2 regions of the Nonomuraea antimicrobica genome follow, and region 2 is predicted to be linked to the other one. Evidence: riboswitches for the same ligand, from Rfam matches in the RefSeq annotation. Region 2 holds a riboswitch; the other holds the start of a gene.
The links. A riboswitch is a leader RNA that binds a small molecule or an ion and turns the genes downstream of it on or off. The one in region 2 is predicted to bind S-adenosylmethionine.
Positions count from the first base shown of each region.

Region 1: linked by a shared signal. The riboswitch ahead of ABD844_RS36850 (aminotransferase class V-fold PLP-dependent enzyme) and the one ahead of thrC (threonine synthase) in region 2 are both predicted to bind S-adenosylmethionine.

Region 1 is NZ_BAAAZP010000149.1:34,059-48,920, reverse strand. It holds gene ABD844_RS36860 (cytochrome P450) at 1-783, opposite strand, end outside; gene ABD844_RS36855 (TerC family protein) at 793-1,551, opposite strand; SAM riboswitch class IV at 1,831-1,946, shown strand; gene ABD844_RS36850 (aminotransferase class V-fold PLP-dependent enzyme) at 1,989-3,275, shown strand; gene ABD844_RS36845 (DoxX family protein) at 3,353-4,021, opposite strand; gene ABD844_RS36840 (NADH-quinone oxidoreductase subunit D) at 4,144-5,289, shown strand; gene ABD844_RS36835 (acyltransferase family protein) at 5,286-6,410, shown strand; gene ABD844_RS36830 (DUF3180 domain-containing protein) at 6,429-6,896, opposite strand; gene folK (2-amino-4-hydroxy-6-hydroxymethyldihydropteridine diphosphokinase) at 6,893-7,396, opposite strand; gene folB (dihydroneopterin aldolase) at 7,393-7,758, opposite strand; gene ABD844_RS36815 (nuclear transport factor 2 family protein) at 7,748-8,194, opposite strand; gene folP (dihydropteroate synthase) at 8,191-9,048, opposite strand; gene folE (GTP cyclohydrolase I FolE) at 9,132-9,713, opposite strand; gene ftsH (ATP-dependent zinc metalloprotease FtsH) at 9,710-11,704, opposite strand; gene hpt (hypoxanthine phosphoribosyltransferase) at 11,942-12,493, opposite strand; gene tilS (tRNA lysidine(34) synthetase TilS) at 12,504-13,505, opposite strand; gene ABD844_RS36785 (zinc-dependent metalloprotease) at 13,602-14,678, opposite strand; gene dacB (D-alanyl-D-alanine carboxypeptidase/D-alanyl-D-alanine endopeptidase) at 14,725-14,862, opposite strand, start outside.
Region 2 is NZ_BAAAZP010000217.1:17,992-32,853, forward strand. It holds gene ABD844_RS46580 (peptide ABC transporter substrate-binding protein) at 1-589, shown strand, start outside; gene ABD844_RS46585 (ABC transporter permease) at 717-1,661, shown strand; gene ABD844_RS46590 (ABC transporter permease) at 1,654-2,628, shown strand; gene ABD844_RS46595 (ABC transporter ATP-binding protein) at 2,642-3,679, shown strand; gene ABD844_RS46600 (ABC transporter ATP-binding protein) at 3,663-4,679, shown strand; gene ABD844_RS46605 (lipid-transfer protein) at 4,742-5,923, opposite strand; gene ABD844_RS46610 (Zn-ribbon domain-containing OB-fold protein) at 5,920-6,324, opposite strand; gene ABD844_RS46615 (S8 family serine peptidase) at 6,350-7,525, opposite strand; gene ABD844_RS46620 (DUF3263 domain-containing protein) at 7,902-8,201, shown strand; gene otsB (trehalose-phosphatase) at 8,241-9,011, shown strand; gene ABD844_RS46630 (MFS transporter) at 9,034-10,197, opposite strand; gene ABD844_RS46635 (alpha,alpha-trehalose-phosphate synthase (UDP-forming)) at 10,240-11,664, opposite strand; gene ABD844_RS46640 (RNA polymerase sigma factor) at 11,696-12,250, shown strand; SAM riboswitch class I at 12,330-12,471, shown strand; gene thrC (threonine synthase) at 12,485-13,717, shown strand; gene ABD844_RS46650 (MoaD/ThiS family protein) at 13,742-14,017, shown strand; gene ABD844_RS46655 (cold-shock protein) at 14,257-14,457, shown strand.

The DNA.
Region 1 (14,862 bases), on a different contig from region 2:
GGCCAGCTCGCCCGGGTTCCTGAACAGCGACCACCAGCCGTTGCCCGTCACGTTCACGGTGGCCTCGTGACCGGCGTTGAGCAGCAGCACGCAGGTGCCGACGAGTTCGTCCTCGGTCAGCTCGTCGATGCGGGTGAGCGCGCTGATCAGGTCCTCACCCGGGGCGCGGCGGCGCTGGGCGGCCAGGGACTTGAGGTAGCCGGCGAACTCCGACGCCGCGCGTACGGCGGTGTGCTGGGCTTCGGGGGCCGGGTTCAGCTCGTACATGCCGCAGATGTCGGCCGACCAGGGGCGCAGCAGGTGGCGGTCTTGGTCGGGGATGCCGAGCATCTCGGCGATGACGGTCACCGGGAGCGGCTCGGCCACCTCGGCGATCAGATCACCGCCGCCCTTGGCCACGTACGCCTCCACCAGGCCCTCGGCGATGGCCCGGACGCGGGGGCGCAGCGACTCGACCATGCGCGGCGTGAACGCCTTGGAGACCAGCCGGCGCAACCGGGTGTGCACCGGCGGCTCCACGTCGAGCATGCCCGCCCTGATCACGCGCCAGAACGGCTCCTGGAACTCCGGCTCCGGCGGCCTGCCGAACTCCTCGTGCGTGGCCACGTGCAGGTACGAGCGGCCCAGCCGGCGATCTCTGAGCAGCGCGTTCACGTCGGCGTGGCGCGCGATCAGCCACTGGCCCGTCGGCTCGAAGTAGCTGACGGGCGCCGCACGCCTCAACTCGTCGTACACCCGGTACGGGTACGCCACGAAATCCGGATTCCAAGGATCAAAGCCCACTATCGCATCTTAGGAGGATGCTCCGTTGGTTTCGGGAACCTCCTCCGGCTGCTGCTTCGCGTTCCTGCCCCGCATCCGGATGTTGAGCAGTTCCACGATGACCGAGAACGCCATCGCGAAGTAGATGTAGCCCTTCGGGATGTGCTGCTCCAGACCCTCGGCCACCAGCACCACACCGATCAGCACCAGGAACGACAGCGCCAGCATCTTGATGCTCGGGTGGGTGTCCACGAACCTGCTGATCGGCCCGGAGGCGAACAGCATCACCAGCACCGACACCACGACGGCCGCGATCATCACGCCGAGCTGGTCCACCATGCCGACGGCGGTGATGACGGAGTCGAGCGAGAAGACGATGTCCAGCACCATGATCTGCGCGATCACGGAGGCGAAGGAGGCGGCGGCGGCGTTCCTGCCGTTCTTGCCGTGCGGGGCCTCCATGCTGTGGTGGATCTCCGTGACGCTCTTGCCCAGCAGGAACAGGCCGCCGAGCAGCAGGATCAGGTCGCGTCCCGATATCTCGTGACCGAGCACCTCGAACAGCGGCTCGGTGAGCTGCACCACCCAGGACAGGCCCAGCAGCAGGAGCAGGCGGCTGATCAGGGCCGCGGCCAGACCGAGCACCCGTGCCCGGTCCCGCTGTTCCGGTGGCAGCTTTCCGGCGAGGATGGAGATGAAGATGATGTTGTCGATCCCCAGCACGATCTCCAGGGCGACCAGGGTGAAGAAGCCGATCCAGATCTGTGGGTCGGCCACCCAGTCCAGCATCGGGGGTACCTCCATGACTCGGGGCTGACGGGGGTTTCCCGGTAGCAACGAGCCAAGGGCCTCATTAGTTCGCGAAAAATCATGATTCCTGCGGGAGCGCCGATCGGCAGGCGACCTGCGGTACCGACAGTCCACGGGCGATTCCCATGAGCGGACTCCTGGCGCCGCCGCGGCATCCACCAGAACCCGTGGAGCGGACCGCCGCCGTGACATCCGTCACGAGCGACTTCGGGGTGGGAGTGTTATGCGGAGGTTTGTTCTTGGTATAGTCCGCTCGTAGGTCATGAGCGCCAGCGTCAAGCCCCGGCTAGCTGGCCGGCAACCCTCGCGTCCGCGGCGGGGTGCCCCGGGTGAAGACCAGGTCCGCCACGAGGTGTGGCGGGCAAGCGCGGGCTCCGTGGCACTTCCTGGGGTCCGATGACCCAAGGAGCTTCGCCGTGTCCACGCTGACGATCTTCAACTCCACCTCTTCCGCCGAGGCGGACGCGCCCGCGTCCGCGACGAGCCGGCCGATCCCCGCCGTGCTGGGCGCCGACCTCGAGGTGCCGGTCAAGGGCGGCCGGCTGGTCGGGTACGCCAACCTCGACTACGCCGCCAGCGCGCCCTGTCTGGAGCCGGTCAGCGCCGCCGTCACCGCCGCGCTTCCGGCCTACTCCAGCGTCCACCGCGGCGCCGGCTACGCCTCGCAGCTCACCACCGCCCGGTACGAGCAGGCCCGCCACACGGTCAGGGCGTTCGTCGGCGCCCGCCCCGACGACGCCGTGATCTTCACCCGCAACACCACCGACGCCACGAACCTGCTGGCCGGCTGCCTGCCCGCGGGCACCACCACCGTGGTCTTCGACACCGAGCACCACGCCTCCCTGCTGCCCTGGCCGGACGCGGTCCGCCTGGCGCCGCCCGCCTTCCCCGGCGAGGCCGTACGCGCCGCCGACGAGGCGCTGGCCGGGATCGACGGGCCCAAGCTGCTCGTCGTCACCGCCGCCTCGAACGTCACCGGCGAGCTGTGGCCCATCGCCGCCCTGGCCCACATCGCGCACCGGCACGGGGCCCGCATCCTGGTGGACGCGGCGCAGCTCGTACCGCATCGGCCGGTCAACCTGACCGCGCTCGACCTCGACTACGTGGCCTTCTCCGGGCACAAGCTGTACGCCCCCTTCGGCGCGGGCGCGCTGGTCGGGCGGCGTGACTGGCTGGCCGGCGGGGAGCCGTACCTCAAGGGGGGCGGGGCGGTCCGCTCGGTCGGCGAGGACGTCGAGTGGCACGACGACCCCGAGCCGCGGCACGAGGCGGGCACCCCCAACGTGCTGGGCGCCATCGCCCTGGCCGCCGCCTGCGACGCGCTGACCGCCACCGGCTGGACCGAGTTGGTATGCGAGGAGGAGCGGCTGATCGACCGCCTGCGCTCGGGCCTGGCCTCGATCGCGGGCGTACGCGAGCTGTCCCTGTGGGGGGACGATCACCCGCGGGTCGGCATCGTGTCGTTCACCGTGGCCGGGTACTCCGCCCGTGAGGTGGCCGAGGTGCTGTCCGGCGAGCACGGGATCGGGGTGCGCGACGGGAAGTTCTGCGCGCACCCGTTCGTCCGGCACCTGCTGGGCGCCTCCGACGGCGGCTGTGATGACGACACCGCCTCCGCGGTACGGGCCTCGATCGGCATCGGCAGCACGCAGGAGCACGTGGACCGGCTCATCGAGGCGCTGCGGGACCTGGTCGCCCGCTGACAACCCGGGACGGTGGCCGGCTCAGCGGCTCAGCGGCTCAGCGGCTCAGCGGTTCGGCAGCTCAGCGGTTGGGCGGCTCAGCGGTTCGGCGGCTTGTGGTGCTGGGGCGGCTCGTCGGCGACGAGGGCGTCGATCTCCCTCATGTCCTCGTCGTCGAGCCTGCGGGAGGTGGGCGCGGCGGGCTGCCTGGGCACGTCCGGCCGCCTCCCGTGCGTCGTGGCCCCGGCGGTCGTGTCGTCTCCCACCGCCGTGCCGCCCGCAGCGGTCCCGCCCGGCACGTACGCGCCCGGTGGGTACACGACCGGCTCCTCCCCCGCGGCGACCCGCCGTTCGGAACGCCTGCGGAACATCCGGGCGAAAATGCCGTCCACCCCGATGCGCCCGCCGCCCAACGCCAGGAACAGCAGGCAGAGCGCGCCCAGCGCCCCGGTCAGCTCCCAGCCGCCGTTCTCGACCATGACGCCCTTGCCCCCGTGCACGAAAGCGATCGCACCGACCATGGCCAGCAGCAACAACAGCGCCACCGGGCGCACCAGCAACCCCAGGATCAGCAGGACGCCGCCCACGACCTCGACGAGGGTCGTGTACCCGGCGGTCAGCTCGGGCATCGGGATCCCCATGTCCCTGAAGTCCTGCGAGGTGACGCTCTGACCGCCCTGCCACTTCTGCCAGCCGTGGGCCACGAAGATCACGCCCGTCGCGATCCGCGCGATCAAACCCGCGACATCATAAACAACTCTCTTCATGGTGTTTTCTCCCCCGTTCCCGGCTATTACTCCCCGTGTCCGGCTTCGGGATGCGTTTCCCTACCATCTCTTGACCATCCCCCGCGCTGGCTCGCCACCGCCGGCGGTGGCAGCATTGCCATATGACGGAACGTGTGGTCGGAATCGGCGCGGGCGCGAAAGAGCTGGCCACCGAGGACATGATTCTCAACATCGGCCCCCAGCACCCGTCCACCCACGGGGTGCTCAGGCTCCGGCTGACGCTCGACGGCGAGCGCATCGCCACCGCCGAGCCGATCATCGGCTACATGCACCGGGGCGCGGAGAAGTTGTTCGAGGTGCGTGACTACCGTCAGATCATCATGCTCGCCAACCGGCACGACTGGCTCTCCGGCTTCGCGAACGAGCTGGGCGTGGTCATCGCCGCCGAGCGGCTGCTGGGCATGGAGCCGCCGGTGCGGGCCGTGTGGGCGCGTACGCTGCTGGCCGAGCTCAACCGGGTGCTCAACCACCTGATGTTCCTCGGCTCCTACCCGCTCGAACTGGGCGCGATGACGCCGCTGTTCTACGCCTTCAACGAACGCGAGCGCGTCCAGGCCGTCATGGAGGAGATCTCCGGCGGGCGCATGCACTACATGTTCAACCGGGTGGGCGGGCTCAAGGAGGACCTGCCGCTCGGCTGGCTCGACCGGGTGTCGGAGACCGTCGCGGAGACCCGGCGCAGGGTGCCCGACATCGAGAACCTCATCCTGCACAACGAGATCTTCATCGCCCGCACCAAGGGGGTGGGCGTGCTCACCCGTGAGCAGATCATGCAGTACGGCGTCAGCGGCCCCATCGCCCGCGCCTCCGGAGTGGACTTCGACCTGCGGCGCGACGATCCGTACCTGGCCTATCCCGAGCTGCCGGTGACGGTCGTCACGCGCGACGCCGGCGACTGCCACGCCCGCTTCGCGGTCCTGCTCGACCAGCTCAAGGTCTCGCTCGACCTGGCCGACGCCTGCGTCGAACGGCTGCGCTCGCTGCCGCCCGGCCCGATCAACCAGCGGCTGCCGAAGGTGCTCAAGGTGCCGGAGGGCCACACGTACGCGTGGACGGAGAACCCACTCGGCATCAACGGCTACTATCTGGTCTCCAAGGGGGACAAAACGCCGTGGCGGCTCAAGCTGCGCTCGGCTTCCTACAGCAACGTCCAGGTACTGCGCGAGATGCTCCCCGGGCACCTCGTGGCCGACATGGTGGCCATTCTGGGCTCCATGTTCTTCGTGGTGGGGGACATCGACCGGTGAAAGCGGGGGAACGCGACAAATACGTCGACTGGCTGCGAGCACTGAGCCTGATCGTCGTGGTGGTGTGGCACTGGGCCTTCACGATCCTGCAGTGGAAGCCGCACGGCCCCGAGGCCACCAGCCCGCTGGGCTTCACCTCCGGGCTGTGGATCCTGACCTGGCTGCTGCAGGTGCTGCCGCTGTTCTTCTACGTCGGCGGGCACGTGCACCTGCTGTCCTGGCAGCGGGCCAAGGAGAGCGGCGTGGGCATCGGGGCGTTCGTGCTGCGGCGCATGCGGGCGCTGGCATTACCGGCACTGTTCCTGTGCGGGGTGTGGATCATCATCGGTGCGGTGGTGACGTCCACGTTCCACGTGGACTGGATGTGGCGGGTGGTGGTGCTGGTGCTCAGCCCGCTGTGGTTCCTGGCCGTCTACCTGATGCTGATCGCGTTGCTGCCGGTCGCGCTGTGGCTGCACCGGCGCTACGACGTGCTGGCCCTGATCTGGCTCGCCGGCGCGGCCCTGGTGGTCGACGTCGTACGTTTCCGGTACGGCATCGAGGGGGTCGGCTGGTTCAACATGATCATCGTATGGGGGCTGGCCCACCAGGCCGGGTTCTTCTACGACCGGGTCGTTGCGCTGCCCAGGCGCTACGACTTCGCCCTGCTGTGGACGGGGTTGTTCGCCCTGATCGGGCTCGTCTACTCGGGCATCTACCCGGGCTCGATGGTCGGGGTGCCCGGTGACAAGTGGTCGAACATGGCGCCGCCCACGTTCGTGATCGTGGCGCTGCTGCTGTTCCAGATCGGGCTGGTGGAGGTGCTGCGCCCGGCCATGGAACGGGTGCTGGCGCGTCCGCGCTGGGGCCGGGCGAACGACTTCATCAACCGGTACTCACTGCCGCTGTTCCTGTTCCACACCACCGGGATGGCGATCTCGCTGGGACTTTCGTGGTGGTTGTTCGGCACCCTGGGCGACAAGATCCCGCCCGACCTCAAATGGTGGCTGGAGCGGCCGATCGCCATCATCGGCCCCCTCATCTGCACGGCCCCCGTCATCTACCTCTTCGGCCGCCGCACCCCCGTGCGGCGAACACGGGACACGGAAGTCGGCGGGTCCATCAGCTCGGGGCACGGCTGACAGGGAGCGAGACGGGCGCTAGTCGCGCTCGTCGCGCTCGTCGTGCTCGTCGCGCCCCTTGGGGATGCGGCAGGAGTGCTCCAGGTAGAGGGCGGCGCAGACCAGCGCGACACACGACACGAACGAGCCCGCCGCCACGAAGAACTCGCCACGCGGCGTCGCCCTGTCGAGCATCTGCACCGTGTAGAGGGCGAACCCGGCGAAGATGCCGCCGAACAGCGCCCCCGCGTACGCCGACGCCTTCGCCAGCGCCGCCAGCCGGGCCACCGACAGCGGCTCCACCGGCTTGGTGTGCGGCTTGCGCGCGATCCTCGCCTTGGTCGCCCAGCCGCTGTACGCCTCGCCGAGGGCCAGCAGCAGCACCGTGGGGATCGCGGTCCACGGCATGACCGGCAGACCCGAGTAGACCGGCCTGATCGCCGCCCAGGTCAGCAGGGCCACGACGACGAGGATGCCGACCAGGGGGCCGGGGTGGGTGGGCTTCAATCGGGCCTCTGCAGCTTCAGGTCGGGGCGCAGGTGTATCCCATGCCTGTCGAGCCCCTCCAGCAACTCCGACACCAGACCGCGCCCGGGCACCACGCCCTCGGGGTCGGCCATCGACCAGGGCACGAGCACGAACGCGCGCTCGTGGCACCGGGGGTGCGGCAGCGTGAGGTCGGGGTCGTCGCAGACGGTCTCGCCCACCACGATCAGGTCGATGTCGAGGGTACGCGGCCCCCAGTGCTCCACGCGTACGCGGCCGAAGGCGTTTTCCACGCCCTGCACCCGCTCCAGCAGCGTACGCGGCTCCAGCGTGGTCTCGGCGACCACGATCGCGTTGAGGTAGGGACGCTGCCCGCCGGGCCCGCCCACCGGTTCGGTCTCGTAGACGGGCGACGCCTTGACGAACTCGAGCCCGGGGGCGTCGAACAGGGTGTCCACGGCCTCCTGCAGCGTACGGAAGCGGTGGCCCAGGTTGCTGCCGAGAGAGAGCACGACCTTCATGCGCGGCTCCGCTCGATGGTCACGATCACGTCGTCGAACGGCAGCGGGATCGGCGCCGCCGGCTTGTGCACGCTCACCTCGACCTTGTGCACCAGCTCGCTGGCCAGGCACACGTCGGCCAGGCGCTGCGCGAGCGTCTCGATCAGCTCGACCGGCTCGCCCGCCACCACCTCGGTCAGCGCCTGCGCCAGCTCCCCGTAGTGGACGGTCTTGGTCAGGTCGTCGCCGGCCGCGGCCGGGGCGGTGTCGAGGAACAGCGTCGCGTCCACCACGAACTCCTGGCCCAGCTCCCGCTCGGCGGCGAGCACACCGTGCCGGCCGCGGGCGCGCAGGCCCTTGAGAGCGATGCGATCAAGGCTCAAGCTCGCTGTCCTCCTCCTCTTCGTCGTCTCCCTGGAGCACCGGCGAGCCGTGGTGCATCCACAGCCGCCAGCCCTGCGGGGTGCGGATGTAGACGTTGCTGGCCACCACCTTGCCCGCGGCGAAGCTGGCCTCACCCTCCTCCCCCGCGGTCAGGATGTTCTCCACACAGGTGAGGACCGCCACGTCACCCAGCACGGTAGTGCTGACGTCGGTCAGCACGAACTGGATGTAGGTGGTGTTGGCCATGATCAGGGCCCACGACCGCAGCACCTCGGACCGGCCGGTCAGCATCGTCCAGCCCGGATGGACGCAGCTCACCTGGTCGTCCGCGGAGTCTTCGGCCCAGATCTCGGTCATCTTGTCGAGATCACCGCTCTCGATCGCGGCGTAGAACTCCTGGTTGACCGTCTCGATGGCGGCGGTGTCGACGCTCATGTGCCAGCTCCGGCTCTCTTCCATGCGGCGGCCACGCGCACGGCATCGGCGTTGGGACCTACTTCGTGCACGCGTACGCACCAGGCTCCGGCGTGCGCGGCCAGCGCGGTCACGGCGAGCGTGGCGTCGTCGCTGCGGCTGAACGGCCGCGGCGTGCCGTCGGGACCGGCCAGCAGCCGGCCCAGGAAACGTTTGCGGGAAGCCCCGATGAGCAGGGGATAGCCCAGCTCGGCCAGGCGCGGGATGCCGGCCATCAGGGCCCAGTTGTGCTCGGCGTTCTTGGCGAAGCCGAGGCCGGGGTCGAGCACGATCTGCTCCTCCGCGACGCCTTCGGCCAGCACCAGGTCGACCCGCTTGGCCAGCTCTTCACACACCTCGGTGACCACGTCGGCGTAGACCGCGCGAGAGTACATGTCGTGGCTGTGCCCGCGCCAGTGCATCACGACGTAGGGAACGCCGGTCGCGGCCACCACGCGGGGCATCTCGGGGTCGGCCAGGCCGCCGCTCACGTCGTTGACGAGCCGCGCGCCCGCCTCGACGGCGGCCTTGGCGACCTCGGCGCGCATGGTGTCGACGCTGACCGGCACCCCCTCGGCGTGCAGCGCCCTGATCACCGGGACGACCCTGGCCAGCTCTTCCTCCAGAGACACCCTGGCCGCGCCGGGACGGGTGGACTCGCCGCCCACGTCGACCAGGTCGGCGCCCTCCCGCACCAGGTCAAGCCCGTGCTGGATGGCGATCGCCGGGTCGAACCACAGCCCGCCGTCGGAGAACGAGTCGGGCGTCACATTGACCACGCCCATGACGAGGCACCGCTCCGCACCTCCCGGCGCGTTGATGGGCACGCTAGTCATGGGCCAAGCCTAGGCGCTTCCCCACACCTGCTGACATCGTGGGTACCCCGTTCGGTCTTCGGCGGGCACGTGGACGGGGCTCTTCAGCGGCCGGCCAGGATGAGCGCCATGGCCTCGGAGCGGGTCTTGTCGCTGGTGCGGAAGTCGCCGCGGACGGCCGAGGTGACCGTCTTGGCGCCCGGCTTGCGTACGCCGCGCATCGTCATGCACAGGTGCTCGGCCTCGACGACCACGATGACCCCGCGGGGCTCCAGGACCCGCATGAGCGAGTCGGCGATCTGGGAGGTCATGCGCTCCTGCACCTGGGGGCGACGGGCGAAGATGTCGACCAGGCGGGCCAGCTTGGACAAGCCGGTGATCTGGCCCTTCTCGTTGGGGATGTAGCCCACGTGGGCCAGCCCGTGGAACGGGACGAGGTGGTGCTCGCAGTTGGAGTAGACCTCGATGTCGCGGACGAGCACCATCTCGTCGTGATCGACGTCGAAGACCTTGTTGAGCACGTCTTCCGGCGCCTGGCCGAGCCCGGAATACTGCTCGGCCATGGCGCGGGCGACCCGGGCGGGGGTCTCGATCAGGCCGTCACGGTCGGGATCCTCGCCGATGGCGTAGAGGATCTCGCGTACGGCCTTCTCGATCCGCCCGAAGTCGACGTCGTGCTGTGTCACGCACTGTCCCCTGACGGCAGCGCGTCCTGGTGACCCGAGGTGAGCGAGCCGTTGGCCGACTGCTCCTTCGGCGTCAGGATCGGCGGACGGTCGGAGGGCAGCCGCTTGCCGTAGCCCGCGTAGGACGGGCGGTGCGCCTTGATGACCACCGGGGCGAAGATCTGCAGCACCTGATCGCGGGAGAGGGTCTCCTTCTCCATGAGCTCCAGCACCAGGTTGTCGAGCACGTCGCGGTATTCGACCAGGATGTCCCAGGCCTGGTCGTGCGCCGTCTCGATCATCCGGCGGACCTCCTCGTCAATCGTGGAGGCGATCTTCTCGGAGTAGTCGCGCTCGTGGCCCATCTCGCGGCCCAAAAAGACCTCGGCCTGCCCGGAGCCGAACTTACGGGCGCCGAGCTGCTCGCTCATGCCGTATTCGGTCACCATGCGGCGGGCGACGGCCGTGGCCTTCTCGATGTCGTTGGAGGCGCCGGTGGTGGGCTCGTGGAAGACGAGCTCCTCCGCCGCGCGACCGCCGAGCAGCATCGCGAGCTGGTCCATCATCTCCGACCTGGTGGCCAGGAACTTGTCCTCCATCGGCAGCGTCATCGTGTAGCCGAGCGCGCGCCCACGGGACAGGATCGTGATCTTGTGGACCGGGTCGGAGTTCGGCAGCGCGTGCGCCACCAGCGCGTGACCGCCCTCGTGGTAGGCGATCATCTTCTTCTCCTTGTCGGACATGACCCGCGTCTTGCGCTCGGGCCCTGCCATGACACGGTCGATCGCCTCCTCGAGGACGTCCATCGTGATCAGCTTCTGGTCGGCCCGCGCGGTGAGCAGGGCCGCCTCGTTGATCACGTTGGCCAGGTCGGCGCCGGTGAACCCGGGGGTGCGGCGGGCGATCACGTCGAGGTCGACGTCGGGTGAGAACGGCTTGCCGCGGCCGTGCACCTTGAGGATGCCCTTGCGGCCCTCGAGGTCGGGACGGTCGACGGTGACCTGCCGGTCGAACCGGCCGGGACGCAGCAGCGCCGGGTCGAGGATGTCGGGCCGGTTGGTCGCGGCGATGAGGATCACGCCGCCCTTGACGTCGAAGCCGTCCATCTCGACGAGCAACTGGTTGAGCGTCTGCTCGCGCTCGTCGTGACCGCCGCCCAGGCCGGCCCCGCGGTGGCGGCCGACGGCATCGATCTCGTCGATGAAGATGATCGCCGGGGCGTTGGCCTTCGCCTGCTCGAACAGGTCGCGAACGCGCGAGGCGCCGACGCCGACGAACATCTCGACGAAGTCGGAACCGGAGATCGAGTAGAACGGCACACCGGCCTCACCGGCGACGGCACGGGCCAGCAGCGTCTTGCCTGTGCCGGGCGGGCCGTAGAGCAGCACGCCCTTGGGGATCTTGGCGCCGATCGCCTGGAACTTGGCCGGGGCCTGCAGGAACTCCTTGATCTCCTGGAGCTCCTCGATGGCCTCGTCGGCGCCCGCGACGTCGGCGAAGGTGGTCTTGGGGGTGTCTTTCGTGATGAGCTTGGCCTTCGACTTGCCGAAGTTCATCACCCGCGAGCCGCCGCCCTGCATCTGGTTCATGATGAACAGGAAGATCAGCACGATGATGACGATCGGCAGGAGGCTCACGAGCAGGCTCAGCAGGACGTTTTCCTGCGGCACCTCGGTCGTGAAGCTCTTGGTCTTGCCCGCGTCGACCTGAGCCTGCAGCTCATCGGTCAGCTTGCTGCCGTAGCCCGTGACCCAGTCGGACTGGATGAGCTTGGTCGGGGTGTCGCCGGGCTTGACCGGGACCGGGTTGACCAGCGTCACCTCGATCCGGTTGTCCTTGTCGACAATCTTGGCGTTGCTGACGTTTCCGGCGCGAATCTGCTGAAGGACCAAGGACGTGTCGGCCGACTTATAGTTTCCGCCGCCACTCCACAACTGGGTGACGAGGAGGAGCAGCACGACGATGCCCAGGATCCACAGCAGTGGCCCACGTGTAAATCGCTTGAGATCCATCCGATGCGGAACCCCTTGCGGGCCCGTCCCTTCCTGACCATGGCCTGGAACCCCGGGCACGCCCGGGGCCGCGGCATCCGACCGCGACTTCTGACTACCCGAAGGGGACGCGCGGTCACCCTCCCGGAGTCTGAAGGTACACCGGCACAGCGCACGGAGGGACCCGCCCGCTACACCGGTCTTGCCCTATCAACGTACGTCACGATGCGCGATGTTCCCGGCCATGGCGGGGAGAAGCTACTTGTAAACGTGCGGGGCGAGCGTGCCGATGAAGGGCAGGTTGCGGTATCGCTCGGCATAGTCGAGCCCATAACCGATGACGAACTCGCTGGGAATGTCGAAGCCCACGTATTTGACGTCGATCGGCACCTTCACCGCGTCGGGTTTCCGCAGCGCGGTGCAGATCTCCAGGGACGCGGGATTGCGCGACTTCAGGTTTTCCAGCAGCCAGTGCAGGGTCAGGCCGGAGTCGATGATGTCCTCGACGATCAGCACGTGACGATTCAGGATGTCGGTGTCGAGGTCTTTCAACACGCGTACGACACCGGACGACTTGGTGCCCGCGCCGTACGACGACACCGCCATCCAGTCCATCTGCACCGGCACGTGCAACGCCCTGGCCAGGTCGGCCATCACCATGACGGCGCCCTTCAGCACGCCCACGAGCAGGAGCTCCTCGCCCGCGTAATCCTCGTCTATCCGCCCGGCAAGCTCTTTGATCTTGGCCTGGAGCTCGTCCTCGGGAATGAGCACTTTTTCCAGGTCATTGCCCATGTCGGCAGCGTCCACCTGTGGTTCCTTACGGGATGGGACTGATGGCGAATATCAGGGTGCCATACCGGCGGATCGCGGACAGACCCCCGGGCAGGTCCACGGCTTTCTGCCCGTGCCAGTGCGTGACCAGCCGGTCCACGGCCAGTACGTGGCCTGCGGACAGGGCTCCGGACGGCGCACCGGCGACGATCGCCGCACGCCGCAGCACCCGCCGCCTGACGGCGTCGGGCAGCTTCTCCACTTCGGCCACCGACAGCCGTACCGACGCGCCGATATCGCTAAGAGCGCAATCCTGGTACGCCGATTCGGCCCACTGATCGAGGGCGTCCGCGTCCTGTCGCGCCAGCGCGGCCGTTCTCGCGAGCGCCTCGGCCACTCCGGGGCCGAGCTCCTCCTCCAGCACGGGGAGCACCTTCCCGCGCACGCGCACTCTCGTGTAACGGGAGTCCTCGTTGTGCGGGTCGTCCCACGGGGTGAGCCCCTGGGCCCGGCAGGCGGCCACGGTGGTGGACCGGGGGAGGCCGAGCAGCGGCCGCCGGTAGCGGCCGGCGACGGGCGCCATGCCCGACAGCGACCGCGGGCCGCTGCCCCTGGCCAGGCCGAGCAGCACGGTCTCGGCCTGGTCGTCACGGGTGTGGCCGAGCAGCACGACCTCCGCTCGCAGCCGGTCGGCGGCCCGCGCGAGCGCCGTGTACCTGGCCTCGCGCGCCGCCGCCTCTGGGCCGCCCGCCGTGCCCACCGTGACGGTGAGCACCTCGGCCGGGGTCAGGCCCAGCTCGGTCGCCAGGGCGGCCACGGTCTGGGCCCGCTGGTCCGAGCCGGGCTGGAGCTGGTGGTCGACGGTCAGGAGCCCGGCACGCAGGCGCATGCGGGGCGCGACGAAGGCCAGCGCGGCGGCCAGGGCCAGCGAGTCGGCCCCGCCGCTGCAGGCGGCCAGCACCAGCGCGCCCTCGGGGACGTCGGCCAGCGCCTCCCGCACGGCGCGGCGGACGTCGGCTACGGCTGGCTGAGGGCCCACGGGTGCCATTGTCGCGGCTCACCCCACCCCACCGCCAACACGCGGCCCCTGTCGCGGACCTGAGCGATCGAGGCGCCGTGGTCGGGCTGGTGGTCGGGCGGGTGGTCAGGCGGGGAGGGCGGGGGTGCCGATCACGCGGCGGACCCAGGCGTCCGGGTCGGCGATCTCGGGGGTCGTCGGCAGGGTCTCCGGTGACGTCCAGACCTTGTTGAAGCCGTCCATGCCCACGCGGTCGACCACGGTCCGCACGAACGCCGACCCCTCCGCGTACTGCTTCATCTTGACCTCGATGCCCAGCAGCCGCCGCACCGTGCGGTCGAGGCGGGAGCCGCCCTCGCGGCGCTGGGCGAACTTGGCGCGGATGTCGGCCACCGAGGGCACCACGGACGGGCCCACCGCGTCCATGACGTAGTCGCCGTGGCCCTCCACGAGGGTCATCACGGCGGTCAGGCGGTCGAGGATCTCCTTCTGGCCCGGCGACTGGATGGCGTCGATCAGGTTGCCCTCGCCGCCGCGCACCACGTCGGCCACCGTGTCGGCGGCGTTGCGCAGGCGTTCGAGCAGGGTGGGCAGGTCGAGGTCGGAGGCGAGCAGGAACTCGGTCATCTGCGAGCGCACGTATTCGCGCAGCCACGTCACGCCCGTGAACTGCACCCGGTGCGTCTCCTCGTGGAGGCAGACCCACAGGCGGAAGTCGTGGGGGTGGACGCCCATCTCGCGCTCGGCGTGGACGATGTTGGGCGCGACGAGGGTCAGCCGCCCGGCCGCCTCCTGCCCCGTGGGGTCGGGGGGGAGGAACAGCTCGTACTGCCCGAGCACGCGGGAGGCGAGGAAGGCCAGCACGGCCCCGACCTCGACGCCCGTGATGCGCGAGCCCACGGCCGTGACGATGGCCGGCGGCTGGTTGGGGCCGCTGCCCATGCGCTGCGTGAGCGGCTCGAGCACCACGCGGAAGCCCTCGACGTTGGCCTTGATCCAGCCGGGCCGGTCGACGATGGTCGCGGGCTGCGGCGCGGTCTCCGTATGGATCTTGGTGAACTGGCGCACGTGGCCCTCGGCCTCACGCGACAGGGTGCGGAGCTCGGTGACGGCCGCTCTGGCCTCCTCCCGGCTCACCTGAGGGCCGGGGCGCACCAGGCGCGTGCCGGTCGTGACGGCCAGATCCCAGTCGATCACCTGCATAACGTCCACCGTACGTGGTTCTCGCCGGGGCCGCGAAGGACCGGCGTCAAGAACGCGCGACGATGGCGGCCAGCCGGTCGAGCACGGGCTCGGCGTTGACCGGCACCCGGTCGGCCATGAACGCGAACGTGACCAGCCGCCCGTCCTTCGTGGTCGCCATGCCGGCCAGCGTGTTGATGTTGTT
Region 2 (14,862 bases):
CATCAACCCGGCCATCCCCGGCTACCGTCAGGGCGCCTGCGAGGCGTGCACGTACAACCCGGCCGAGGCCAAGAAGCTGTACGAGTCGGCCAACGGGCCCAAGACCATGGAGCTCGGCTACAACGCCGACGGCGGTCACAAGGAGTGGATCGAGGCCGTCGCCAACAACCTGCGCGCCAACCTGGGCATCGAGGTCACGCCGAAGCCGTTCGAGAAGTTCCAGGGCATCCTGGACGCCCTCGACGCCAAGGAGTACAAGGGCCTGTTCCGCATGGGCTGGTCGATCGACTACCCGTCGGCCGAGAACTACCTGACCCCGATCTTCGGCACCGGCGCCATCGGCACCGGCTCCAACTATGGCGGCTACTCCAGCAAGGAGTTCGACGACCTGGTGGCCAAGGGCGACCAGGCGGCGGACGCCGCCGAGGGCCTGAAGTTCTACCAGCAGGCGGGCGACATCCTGATCAAGGAGCTGCCGTACATCCCGGTCTACTTCTACCGCAGCAACTACGGGCACTCCACGAAGATCAAGAACGTCAAGCTCAACCTGCTCAACCAGGTCAACTGGGCCGACATCGAGAAGGCCTGACGTCATTCGCGAGGTGGACGGCACTTGCCGTCCACCCGTCGAAGGGCTGAGCTTGGAGGCAGTCACTCGAGCCGGGTAAATCACGGACTCAGGGGGGCTGCCTCCAAGTGCGTACCGGAGGGCTGGAATGGGCCGATATGTCATTAGGCGTTTGATCCAGGCGATACCCGTCCTGCTCGGCGCCACGCTACTCATCTTCTGCATCGTCTTCGCGCTGCCTGGTGATCCCATCGCGGCGATGTTCGGAGACAAGCGCCCGGACCCGGCCGTGGCCGAGGTCCTGCGCGAGCAATACCACCTCAACGACCCGCTGCTGCTGCAGTACTGGTACTACATCAGCGGGGTGCTCCTCCACGGGGACTTCGGCGTGAACTTCGCCGACGTCCCGGTCTCCCAGATCATGGCGGGCAAGTTCCAGGTCACGCTGAACCTGGCGCTGGTGGCCCTGCTCATGGAGGCCGTCATCGGCGTCGGCCTCGGCCTGTGGGCGGCGCTGCGCCGCGGCAAGTCCACCGACACCGTGATCCTCGCCTCGACCCTGCTGCTGATCTCGGTCCCGACGCTGGTGACCGGCTTCGTGCTGCAGCTCGTTCTGGGCGTGAAGCTCAAGCAGTGGACCGGCCTGGACATATTCCCGGTCGCGGGCACGTTCGCGGGACTGCGCAGCTACCTGGTGCCCGGCTTCGTGCTGGCCGGGGTCTCGGTCGCGTACCTGACCAGGCTCACCAGGACGAGCCTGGTGGAGACGCTCAGGGCGGACTACATCCGCACCGCCACGGCCAAGGGGCTGTCCAGACGCCGCGTCATCGGCAGGCACGGCCTGCGCAACGCCTTGATTCCGCTGGTCACCTATCTGGGCGCCGACCTCGGCAACCTGATGGGCGGCGCGGTGATCACAGAGACGATCTTCAACCTCCCGGGGATTGGCAATCAGCTCTTCACGTCGGTTTACTTGCGGGAACAGCCGGTTGTCGTGGGCATCGTCACCGTTCTGGTGCTGATCTACATCCTGGCCAACCTGGTCGTCGACTTGTTGTACGCCGTGCTAGACCCGAGGATCCGCTATGAGTAACCCAACCCCGCCGGTCGGGCCGGGACTCCCGGAGACCCAGACGCTGGTCTCGGACACGGCGACCGCACCGGCGCCGGCACGTGAGGGCAGGCAGGACAAGAGCAACAAGCCCGCCAGCCTGTGGTCCGACGCCTGGTACGACCTCAGGCGCCGGCCGATGTTCATCATCTCGGTGATCATCATCCTGATCCTGCTGGTGATGTCGTTCTGGCCGTCGCTGTTCACCTCGATCGACCCGTTCAACGCCAGGACCTGCGACCTGTCCACGGCGCGTCAGGGGCCCAGCGCCGGCCACCTGTTCGGCCGGGACAACCAGGGTTGCGACGTCTACGCCAGGACGATCTACGGCGCCCGCAACTCCATCGTGATCGGCGTGCTGACCACGCTGATCACCACGCTCGTCGGCGGGCTGCTCGGCATCATCGCCGGCTTCCGCGCCGGCGTGGTGGACACGGTCGCCTCGCGCGTCACGGAGATCTTCTTCGCCATCCCCCCGATCCTCGGCGCGCTGCTGATCGCGGCCACGTTCCGCGGCCGGGCCAACAGCATCCTGCTGGTGATCATCGCGCTGGCGGTGCTCGGCTGGCCGATGACGTACCGCATCATGCGGGCCGCCGTGATCACGGCGAAGAGCCAGGACTTCGTGGTCGCGGCCAGGGCGCTGGGCGCGGGAGCGGGCCGGATCATGTTCCGCCACCTGCTGCCGAACTCGCTGGCCCCGGTCATCGTCGTGGCCACGATCAACCTGGGCAGCTTCATCGCGGCCGAGGCCGCGCTGTCGTTCCTGGGCGTCGGCGTGCAGTCGCCGGACATCTCGTGGGGCCTGATGATCGCCGACGCGCGCAACAGGTTCCTGGAGGCGCAACTGCCGCTGGTGTTCCCCGCCGTGTTCCTGAGCGTCACCGTGCTCGCGTTCATCATGATGGGCGACGCCGTACGCGACGCGCTCGACCCGAAGCTCAGGTAGGAGGGGGGATCAAGTGAAGAAGACGTCCGCGGATGTGTTGCCGGCCGAGGGAGGGCTCGGCGACGAACCGCTGCTCGCGGTCGACGACCTGCACGTGGAGTTCAACACGCGCGCGGGGGTCGTCCGCGCGGTCAACGGCGTGAGCTACTCGGTCGGCCCCGGCGAGACGCTGGCGGTGCTGGGCGAGTCGGGTTCGGGCAAGTCCGTGACGGCCCAGGCCATCATGGGCATCCTCGACATGCCGCCCGCGGTCATCCCCAAGGGGGAGATCCGCTTCAGGGGCACCGACCTGCTCAAGCTGTCGGAGGAGGCCCGCACCCAGGTGCGCGGCCAGCGGATCGCGATGATCTTCCAGGACGCGCTCTCCGCGCTCAACCCGGTGTTCACCGTGGGCTGGCAGATCAGCGAGATGTTCCGGGTGCACCGGGGCATGTCCAGGGGCGACGCCATGAAGAAGGCCGTCGAGCTGATGGACAGGGTCCGCATCCCGGCCGCCCGGCAGCGGGTGCAGGACTACCCGCACCAGTTCTCGGGCGGCATGCGCCAGCGCATCATGATCGCCATGGCGATCGCGCTCGACCCCGAGGTGCTGATCGCCGACGAGCCCACCACGGCGCTCGACGTGACCGTGCAGGCACAGATCATGGAACTGCTGGCCGAGCTGCAACGCGAGAGCCAGATGGGCCTGATCCTGATCACCCACGACCTCGGCGTCGTGGCGGACGTGGCCGACAAGATCGCGGTCATGTACGCGGGGCGCATCGTCGAGCACGCCCCGGTGTACGACATCTACAAGGCGCCGGCGCACCCGTACACGAAGGGCCTGCTGGACTCGATCCCCAGGGTCGACCTCAAGGGCCAGGAACTGTACGCGATCAAGGGGCTGCCGCCCAACCTGCTGAACCTGCCGGACGGGTGCTCGTTCCACCCGCGGTGCCCGTACCGGCAGGACAACTGCGTGTCCGACGTCCCCCAGCTCTACGAGATCAGCGGCACGCGCAACAGCGCCTGCCACTACTGGAGGGAGGTCCTCGATGGCGAACGACAGTGAGCGCATCCTCGAGGTGCGCGACCTGGTCAAGCACTTCCCGCTCACCCAGGGGATCCTCTTCAAGAAGCAGATCGGGGCGATCAAGGCCGTCGACGGCGTGTCGTTCGATCTGAACAAGGGCGAGACGCTGGGCATCGTGGGCGAGTCGGGCTGCGGCAAGTCCACGCTCGCCAAGGTCCTGATGGCGCTCGAACGGCCCACGTCGGGCTCGGTGAAGATCAACGGCAGGGACATCGCCAAGGCGGAGGGCGGCGAGCTGAAGCGCATGCGCCGCAACATCCAGATGGTGATGCAGGACCCGTACACCTCGCTGAACCCCCGGATGACGGTCGGCGACATCATCGGGGAGCCGTACGAGATCCACACGGAGGTCGCGCCCAAGGGCGACCGGCGCCGGCGGGTGCAGGAGCTGCTGGAGGTGGTCGGGCTCAACCCCGACCACATCAACCGCTACCCGCACCAGTTCTCCGGCGGCCAGCGGCAGCGCATCGGCATCGCCCGCGGGCTGGCGCTGCAGCCGGAGATCATCGTCTGCGACGAGCCGGTCTCGGCGCTGGACGTGTCGATCCAGGCGCAGGTCATCAACCTGCTGGAGCGGCTGCAGAACGAGTTCAACCTCGCCTACATCTTCATCGCCCACGACCTGTCGGTGGTGCGCCACATCTCCGACAGGGTGGGGGTGATGTACCTGGGCAAGTTCGTGGAGCTGGGCAAGGACGCCGACATCTACGACAAGCCCGCTCATCCGTACACGCAGGCGCTGCTGTCGGCGGTGCCGGTGCCCGACCCCGACGGGCGGGAGCAGCGTGAGCGAATCATCCTTCAGGGTGACCCGCCGTCTCCGGCCAACCCGCCGAGCGGGTGCCGGTTCCGTACGCGGTGCTGGAAGGCGCAGGAGATCTGCGCGGAGCAGGAGCCGCTGCTGCAGATCCGGTCGGGGACCGGACACGAGAGCGCCTGCCACTTCGCAGAGACGCACGACGTGGTGCACGTGGGCTGATCCGGCCCCGTGCCCCATGGCACAACGGCCCCCGGGAGGTCTTCTCTCGGGGGCCCGTCGTGTCAGGTCGTGGCGATGACGGCGGAGCCGTGGCCGAACAGGCCCTGGTTGGCGGCCAGGCCCACGCGGGCGTCCGGCACCTGGCGCGCCCCCGCCGCGCCCCGTAGCTGCGTCGTCAGCTCGCAGAGCTGGGCGATGGCCTGGGCGGGGATCGCTTCGCCGAACGAGGCCAGACCGCCCGACGGGTTCACCGGGATCCGGCCCCCGAGCGCGGTCTCGCCGGAGCGCAGGAGCTTGTCCGCCTCGCCGGCCGGGCACAGCCCGAGGTCCTCCGTCCAGTCGAGCTCCAGGGCCGTCGACAGGTCGTACACCTCGGCCAGCGACACGTCCCGGGGTCCCGCCCCCGCCTCCTCGTACGCCGCGTGCGCGAGCGCCGCCCTGAAGGGCCTCTCCGGCGCGGGAACGGCGGCACAGGAATCCGTGGCGAAGTCGGGCAGCTCCAGCACCGTGTTCGGGAAGACCGGCGTGACCGTGGACACCGCGGCCAGCCGGACGTACCGGGTGGCGTGGCGGCGCGCGTACGACTCCGACGTCAGCACCACCGCGGCGCCGCCGTCCGAGGTGGCGCAGATGTCCATGAGGCGCAGCGGGTCGGCCACCATGGGGGAGGCGAGCACCTCCTCGGCCGTGACCGGCCTGCGGTAGCGGGCCATCGGGTTGAGCGAGCCGGCCAGCGCGTTCTTGACCTTGACGGCCGCGAAGTCGGCGGGGGTCGAGCCGTGCAGGGCCATGCGGCGGCGCGCGTAGAGCGCGAAGTACGCCGGGTTGGCGGCCCCGAGCAGACGGAACCGCAGCCAGTCTGGATCGTCGGGCCGGTCGCCGCCCACCGGCGCGAAGAAGCCCTTGGGCGCCGCGTCCGCCCCGACCACGAGCGCCACGTCGCACATCCCGGCCAGGATCCTGGTACGCGCGATGTCCAGCGCCTGGGCCCCGGACGCGCAGGCCGCGTAGCAGGAGGCGACCCTGGCGCCCGACCAGCCCAGCGCCCTGGCGTAGGAGGCGCCGGAGACGAACCCGGGGTAGCCGTTCCTGATCGTGTCGGCCCCGACCACGAACTGCACGTCCGTCCAGGCCAGCCCGGCGTCACGCAGGGCCGCGCGGGCGGCGGCCACGCCGTACTCCAGGAAGGGTCGGCCCCACTTGCCCCAGGGATGCATCCCGACGCCCAGCACCGCCACGCTCATGAGGCCCGCCCCCACATCCACACCAGCGGCCCGTCGGCCAGCGGGCCCGAGGTCAGCTCCAGCTCCATGCCCACCGCGAGCTGCTCCACGGTCAGGCCGCTGACCTGGCCGAGCACCACGATGCCCACCTCGTCGAGCTCGACCGCGGCCAGCGTCACCGGCTCGTACGGCTCGGCCGCCACGAACGGCGCCGGCGGCGGGTAGCAGGCGTTCGTGTACGACCAGACCCGCCCGCGCCGCGGCAGCCTGACGGTCTCGGTGTCCGTGCCCTCGCAGCGCGGGTTGGGGCACGAGCCGTGCCTGGGCGGGAAGCAGACCGTGCCGCAGCCCGCGCACCTGGTGCCGAGCAGGCGGGCGCCGTCCTCCTCGACGGTGAACCAGCCCTCGATCGCGTACGTCATAGCCGGAGTATCACACAAGCGCTTGTTAGGTTGAATCCCTCCCGCGGTGCCGCAGCACCACCCAGCCCGACATCGCCACCATCAGCAGCACCAGCCCCGCCACCACCGGCATCCTGGAGGCCGGTGCGGGCCCCGCGCCGAAGTACCGTCCCGGCCTGGGCGGCGCCGACGCCGGCCGGGCCAGCCGGTCGGCCTCCCGCAGGGCCAGCAGCGCGTTGGCCACGCCGTGCCCGTAGGCGGGGCTGTAGCCGCCGGGGGGCCGCCGCCTGGTGCCCAGCTCGATGGCCATCCGCACCTGGTGGGGCGACAGGCCGGGGTGGGCCGACCTGACCAGGGCCGCGATGCCCGCGACCGTGGCGGCGGCCGAGCTGGTGCCGTCGCCCACCACGTACGAGTCGTCGCCGTCGGCCGTCACGATCTCCGTGCCGGGGGCCACCACGGACAGGTAGTCCTGCCTGTTGGAGAAGGGGGCGACCGTCATCCGCCGGTCCACCGCGCCCACCGCGATCACGCCGGGGTAGGCGGCGGGGAAGTTCTTCCTGTTGCCGGAGTCGCCGTCGTTGCCCGACGAGGCCACCAGCACCGCGCCCTTGCCGATCGCGTACCGGACGGCCGCCTCCTCCGCCGCCGAGCCCTCCCATGCGCCGCTGCCGCCCCCGAGTGACATGCTGATCACGCCGGCGCCGTGGTCGGCCGCGTACCGGATGCCCTCGGCCAGCGCGTCGGAGCGGACGGAGGGGTTCATGGAGGGGTTCTTCGCGCGGCGCGGGTCGCCGTTCTCCAGCGTGACCCGTACCGACAGCACCTGGGCGGCGGGGGCCACGCCGATGACGCCCCTGCGGCCCCCGTCGTGCCGGCGTCCGGCGATCAGGCTGGCCATGGCGGTGCCGTGCGGCCCCCACGGCCCCCTTCCCGCCCCGGTCAGGTCGGGGCCCTGGATGATCGCGCCTTCCAGGTCGGGGTGGCGGGGGTTGACGCCGGTGTCGAGCACGGCCACCACCACGCCCTCGCCGCGGCTCGACCGCCACGCCTCGGGCAGGCGCAGCGCGCCGAGCTGCCACTGCCCGGCCCGCGCCGCCTCGCCGACGTCGTCGGCCGAGCCGGACGGCACGGGCTTCGCCAGTGCCGCGATCGTCCCCGGATCCATGAGCGCGCCCGCCATGAGTCCGGTCAGCAGGACGGGCGGGACGAGCTTCCTCATCGGGCCGGCGCCCGGTGCGGCGCTGCCGACCCCACGGGGACGGGCCGGTCGGCGGACAGGGCGGAGAGCAGCGTGACGTACAGGTGGTACACGACAACCTCGAGCGGGAGGGGAGGGACCTCCGATCGCTCGCATTCTGACACGCGAAAGTCCGCCCAGCCCGACGCTTCGGTAAACAGACCGATACGCGGAGTAGTTCTGATCTGCCGCTTTTCGCCGACGGAGATGGTGAAAGTCGGACATGTGCACCCGGCGGGAGTCCAGCCGCCGCGCCACGTACCCCAATCCGCCGTGAACGGCCGCACTCCGCACATTACGATTGGCCACGGGCCGCGTGCGGGCGAGACCATCGCTCGCCCCTTTCGAGGAGGACACCATGGGAGCACCCCTCAGCGGTGACGATGCTGCCCAGGAACCGTCCCGACAACCACTCTCAGAACGCGATCTCGAGCTCCTCGCCTTCGAGCGCCAATGGTGGCGCTACGCGGGCGCGAAGGAGCACGCCATCAAGGAGACGTTCGGGTTCTCCGCCACGCGCTACTACCAGCTGCTCGGTGAGCTGATCGACCGGCCGGAGGCGCTCGAACACGATCCCATGCTGGTCAAACGGCTGCGCCGGTTACGGTCCACGCGACGTCGTGACCGCGCCGCCAGAAGGCTCGGCATGCGTCCCTGACCGGCTGGGTACGGCAGCCGCGTGAGGAACATCCCTGGAATGAAGGCGATACTGAACGATCCGGCGGGCGCCGTGATCGGGCTCGACTTCGACGGCACCCTGTCGCCGATCGTGCCCGACCCCGCCGAAGCCGTGATCCACCCCGAGGCGCCCGAGGTGCTCGCCGCCCTGGGCGACCACGTCCGCGCGGTGGCCATCGTGACCGGCAGGCCCGCGGCCACCGCGCTGGAGCTCGGGCCAGGACTGGCCGGCGTGCCCGGGCTGGTGGTGCTCGGGCACTACGGGTTCGAGCGCTGGGAGGGCGGGCGGATCTCCGCGCCCCCGCCCCCGCCGGGTGTGCCGCGGGCCGAGGCCGAGCTGCCGCTGCTGCTCGACTCCCTGGGCCTGTCCGAGGTGAGCGTCGAGGACAAGCACCGGGCCGTGGCCGTGCACACCAGGCGTGCCCCCGACCCCGAGGGCGCGCTGGCGGCGCTGCGCGAGCCGCTGGCCAAGCTGGCGGAGAAGCACGGCCTGGTGGTCGAGCCCGGCCGCATGGTGCTGGAGCTGCGGCCCCCGGGCATGGACAAGGGGCAGGCGCTGAGCCTGTTCCTGGCCGAGCGGGCGGCCCGGTCGGTCATGTTCGTGGGTGATGACCTGGGCGATCTGGCGGCGTTCGAGGCCGTACGCGCCTCCGGGCTGCCGGGGGTGACCGTGTGCAGCGGGTCGGCCGAGGTGACCGCGCTGGCCGAACGGGCCGACCTCGTGGTCGACGGGCCCGACGGGGTGGTGGAGCTGCTCGGCGAGCTGGTGGCGGCGTTCGGCCGGCTGTGACCGGGCGCGGCCCAGAGGCGGCTCAGGAACGCCGCCCCGCAGTGAGCACCCCGGCCAGCGCCAGCCCGATGAGCACCGGCACCATCAGGAACGCGGTCCAGGTGCCGAAGCCGTCGGCGAGCGTGCCGAGCGCGAGTGGCCCGGCCGCCATGGCGCTGCCCGCCCAGATAGGCGAGGCCGCCGCCGCCAGGTCCGCCCGGCCGCCGGAACCGGTGATCAGCGCGGCCAGCGCGAGCGGGAAGTGCAGGGAGACGCCGAGCCCGCAGACCACCAGCCCGGCGTACGACAGCAGAGGCTGGGTGCTCAGCCAGAACAGCAGCCAGCCCGCGGCCGTCACCGCCAGCGCCCCCGCGAACAGCGGCGTGCCCGGCAGGCGCAGCGCGAGCTGAGCCCCGGCGAACCTGCCCGCCGCCATGCCCGCCACGAACGCCGTCAGCCCCGTGGCCGCCGTCGCCGCGCTCAGCCCCGTACGCGAGGCGAACAGGTCGGCGGCCCACAGGTTGAACGTGAACTCCAGCGCCACGCAGCAGAACAGCACCAGCCCCGCCAGGTGGAACCGCCAGCCGGGCCGCTCCGCGGGAGGCGCGCTCCCACCGGCCCCGGCGGCCCGCCGGTCGGGCCAGACCCTGCCCATGGCCAGCGCGAGCAGCACGCTGGTGATCGGCGTGGCCAGCAGCGCGACCCGCCAGCCGAGCGCCGTCTGCGCGACCACGCTGAGCCCGAACGTCATCGCCATGCCCACGACGACCCCGACCGCGTTGGCCTCGCTGATCGCCGCGGGACCGGCCGGGCCGTGGTGATCGCTGAGCGTCGCCATGCACGTGTAGAGCATGATCGAGCCGAACCCGCCGGACACGCCGTAGCCGAGCAGCGTCATGGGCAGCGCGTCGGTGATCAGGATCATGAGCACGCCGGCGTTCATCCCGGCCAGGCCGATCCAGCACGTCGCGCGCCGCCCGAGCCGCCGGGTGAGCAGGGGCAACAGGAGCCCGGCCACGATCGTGCCGAGGGCCATGGAGGTGCCGTGCAGGCCCGCCACGGTGGCCGACGTGCGCTGGTCGGCGCGCAGCAGCGGCAGGGCGGCGCTCAGCCCGTACAGGAAGGTGGCGAACGTGCCGAGCTGCAGGTAGACGAGCCAGGTCGGGCGGTCTCTGACCAGTCGCGCGGAGGGTAAGACCGTGGTCACCCGGCAGCCTCCCGCTGGATGGAGGGACCTGTCGGTCTCATGTTAGGCCAGCGCGTCGAGCTGCGCCGCGAGCCATTTCCGCGGCGGCAGCGCGGTGGCGGCGGCGGCCAGCTCGTCGCGGCGCGAGCGGCGCTCGTCCTCGGGCATGACCAGCGCGGTGTGCAGCGCGGCGGCCGTGCCGCTGATGTCGTACGGGTTGACCAGGAGCGCGTGCTCGCCCAGCTCTGCCGCCGCCCCGGCCTCCCGCGACAGCACCAGTGCGCAGCGCGGCGACAGCACCGGGCCCTCCTTGGCCACCAGGTTCATGCCGTCGCGGACGGGGTTGACCAGCAGCACGTCGGCCATCCGGTACGCGGCCAGCGAACGCGCGTAGTCGTCTTCGACGTTGAGTATGAGCGGTTCCCAGTCTTCTGTGGCGTACTCGTCCTCGATCTCCTTGGCGCAGCGCTGCACCGAGGCGGTGTACTCGCGGTATTCGGGCAGGTCGTGGCGGCTGGGGTAGGCGAAGACCAGGTGCACCACCCGGCCGTGCCACTCGGGGTGGGCGGCCAGGAACTCGCGGTAGGCGTTCAGGCCGCGCACGATGTTCTTCGACAGCTCCGTGCGGTCGATGCGGACGATCAGCCTGCGCTCGCCCACCTGCTCCCTGAGCACGGCCATGTGCGACTCGACGTCGGGCTCGCGGGCCCGCTCCCACAGCTCCGCGCCGTCCACGCCGAGGCTGTGCACGCCGATGCGGGTCGTCCGGCCCTGGTACGTGATCGTGCGGGCGACCCGGTCGGTCTCGGCGCCCAGCAGCCGCTCGCAGCAGTCCATGAACGCCTGCGCCCACCGGTCGGTGAGGAACCCGGCGTGATCGGCGCCCAGGATGCCCTCCAGGACCTCGCCGGCCACGTCGTCGGGCAGCAGGGAGAAGTATTCGGGCGGTGCCCACGGCGTGTGGCTGAAGTGGGCGATGCGCAGGTCGGGCCGCTCGGCGCGGAGCAGGGCCGGGGTCAGCGTCAGGTGGTAGTCCTGCACCATCACGCGGGCGCCGTGCCCCGCCTCCTCGGCCAGCGCCATCGCGAACGCGCCGTTGTAGTCGCGGTACGACTCCCACTCGCGCGCGAACCTGGTGCCGAAGCTGGGGGAGTTGGGGATGTCGTAGAGCAGGTGGTTGACGAACCACAGCGTGGAGTTGGCCACGGCGTTGTAGGCGCGGTGGAACGTGGCCGGCGCGATGTCGAGCATCCGCAGCGGGCCGGTGTCGTAGCCGGCGTGGTCGAGCCGGCCCCCCGCGGCCAGGCGTACGGCGTTGCGGTCGCCGTCGGACAGCGCGGCGCAGACCCACAGCACGCCGTCTTTCCTGGCGATGCCCGACAACCCCGAGACCAGGCCCCCACCCCCGCGTCTCATCGTCAGCTCGCCGTCGTCGGAGACGGTGAAGGAGACGGGCCCTCGGTTGGAGGCCAGCAGCACGCTGTTCATCATGGCTCCCTTCGACCATAGGATCCCAGCTATGGCGCTTGATGAGCTAACCGAGGAACTCGCCCGCTCCGCCGCCGCCGGGGACCATCGCGCACTTGGCGAGCTCCTGGCGCGGATCGAGCCTGATGTGCTGCGGCACTGCGCCCGGATCCTTCCGTATCACCAGGACGCGGAGGAGGCCTCGCAAGATACGTTGCTGGCCGTGGCGCGTAACATCGGGCGCTTCGAGGGGCGGGCCAGGTTCAGCACCTGGCTGCACATCGTGACGGCGAACTGCGCGCGCACCACGTACCGGTCGCTGAAGCGCAGGGCGGCCGAGCAGACCTCCGACGAGCTGCCCATGCAGAAGCCCGACGTGCGGCGGGTCAGCGTGATCGCGGGCTCGCGGCTCGACCTGCTCGAGGCGATGGAGACGCTGGAGGCCGACAAGCCCGACCTGGCGCAGGCGCTGGTGCTGCGCGACATCGTCCAGCTCGACTACAACGAGGTGGCCGAGCAGCTCGGGATCCCGCTGGGCACGGCCAAGTCGCGCATCCACCAGGCCCGCAAATACGTGCAGGGACTGCTGGGGGAGGACTATCGCTGAGACTGTCCGTCTCGCATGTTGAGACGGGTGGTAATTTCGGCCCCTTAAGCGGGTAGAGTCCATTTCAACAACTGCATATTGCTCATCCAGAGGGGTGGAGGGACCGGCCCTGCGAAGCCCCGGCAACCCTCCCGGCTTTCGACTCGCGACCTGGCGAGGCCGACCGGGACAAGGTGCCAATTCCGGTTCGTGGTCAAGGTGGCCGCGGGCGAAGATGAGGGAAGGCCTCGCTTCATGTCGCTTGACTTTGGTCCTGCTGTCGGCCTCTCGTGCCGTGAGTGCGGTGCGCGCTACCCCCTGGGTCCCAGCTTCGCGTGTCAGGAGTGTTTCGGGCCGCTCGAAGCGGCCTACTCCTTCGGCGACGTGACCCGCGCGGAGATCGAGTCGGGTCCCGCCAACATCTGGCGTTACCGTTCGCTGCTTCCCGTGCCGGCCGACGTGGCCAGTAAGCCCAATATGAACCCCGGCTGGACCAAATTGGTCAAGGCCGGAAACCTCGGGCGGACACTCGGCATCAAGTCGCTTTACGTGAAGGACGACTCGGGCAACCCCACCCACTCCTTCAAGGACCGCGTCGTCGCCATCGCCGTCGAGGCGGCGCGCAGCTTCGGTTTCCACACCCTTTCCTGCTCCTCCACCGGCAACCTCGCCGGCGCGGTCACCGCGGCGGCGGCGCGGGCGGGGCTCGAGGCGTGCGTGTTCATCCCGGCCAACCTGGAGCAGGCGAAGATCGCCATGGCTCGCGTGTTCGGCGGGAAGCTGATCGGGATCGAAGGCACGTACGACGAGGTCAACAGGTTCTGCTCCGAGCTGATCGGCGACCCGCTTGGCGACAAGTGGGGCTTCGTCAACGTCAACCTGCGGCCCTACTACGCCGAGGGCTCGAAGACGCTCGCGTACGAGATCGCCGAGCAGCTCGGATGGCGGCTGCCCGAGCAGATCATCATCCCCATCGCCTCAGGCTCCCAGCTCACGAAGATCGACAAGGGCTTCAAGGAACTGGTGGCGCTCGGCCTGGTCGAGGACACGCCTTACAAGATCTTCGGGGCCCAGGCCGCCGGGTGCTCGCCCGTGTCCACGGCCTACAAGGCCGGCCACGACGTCGTGCAGCCGGTCAAGCCCGACACCATCGCCAAGTCGCTGGCCATCGGCAACCCCGCCGACGGGCCGTACGTGCTGGACATCGCCCGGCGCACCGGAGGGGCCGTCGAAGACGTCACCGACGCGGAGATCGTGGCCGCGATCAAGCTGCTGGCCTCGACCGAGGGGGTCTTCGCCGAGACGGCGGGCGGCGTCACGGTGGGCGTGCTGAAGAAGCTCACCGAGAACGGCCTGCTCGACCCCGAGGCCGAGACCGTGGTGCTCAACACCGGCGACGGGCTCAAGACGCTCGACGCGATCAGCGGCGACGCCACGCCCACGGCCGTGATCCGGCCCTCTCTCGACGCGTTCCGCGCGACTGTCTGACAACCAGGAAAGGCGACGTAAACCATGAGCGTTTCTGTGCGGATTCCCACCATTCTGCGCACGTACACCGGTGGGAGCGCGGAGGTCAGTGGCGAGGGCGCGACTCTTCGTGACGTGCTCGCCAAGCTGGACTCCGACTACCCGGGGATCGGCGCGAGAATTCTTGATGAATCGGGCAAGATTCGGCGTTTTGTCAACGTTTACGTTGGGGAAGAGGACGTCCGTTTCACCGAGGGTCTCGACACTCCAGCCCCTGAAGGCACTCAGATCTCCATCATCCCGGCGGTGGCCGGCGGCTGACACCGTCCATCCCATGTGAAGGCGCCCCTAGTGGGCGCCTTCTGCTTTTCCGGCCAATTCCGCGTTGAACGACCTTCGGCGCGAACAAATAGGCAGTTTGCAGATTGACTCTGTTGCCAAACCCCGTGCCACAGGTATGGTCGAGGGCGATCGTCTGGCTGATTTTCGGTTAAGTCACACGATTACAGGTCCCGCGGAGGAATGGGCGAGATCTGGGAGACCAGTAAGAGGAGTCGGAAGTGGCGCAGGGCACCGTCAAGTGGTTCAACGCGGACAAGGGCTACGGCTTCATCGCGGTAGACGGTGGTAAGGATGTATTCGTCCATTACTCAGCGATCATGATGGACGGGTACCGATCTCTCGAGCAGGGACAGCGCGTCGAGTTCGAGATCACGCAGGGCCAGAAGGGGCCGCAGGCGGAGTCCGTCCGCGCGGTCTGATCAGCACTGGTTTGCACCGGGCGGGATCGCACGGCAGCGCAGTCCGTGCGATCCGTTCACCTCTCTCTTTCGTCGACTCGCGTACGGCGGGCTGCTCAGGGCGGCTCGCCGTACCGGCACACTGACCTGGGAAAGAACCCTGGGCGGGTGGGCTTTCGCTTGCACTCGGCAGGGTAGAGTGCTAAACAGTTCGTTGGCACTCTGTGCAGCAGAGTGCCAACATCGGATCGAGACGATGGGGTCTGCCGAACGGAGATGCTGACCCATGCCGTCGCGGGCGTCGGCTCGGTCCATGACAAGCCACCCTGCATCTGGGAGGTCTAGCCTTATGGCAGCCAAGATGATCGCGTTTGACGAGGACGCCCGGCGCGGTCTCGAGCGTGGTATGAACCAGCTCGCCGACGC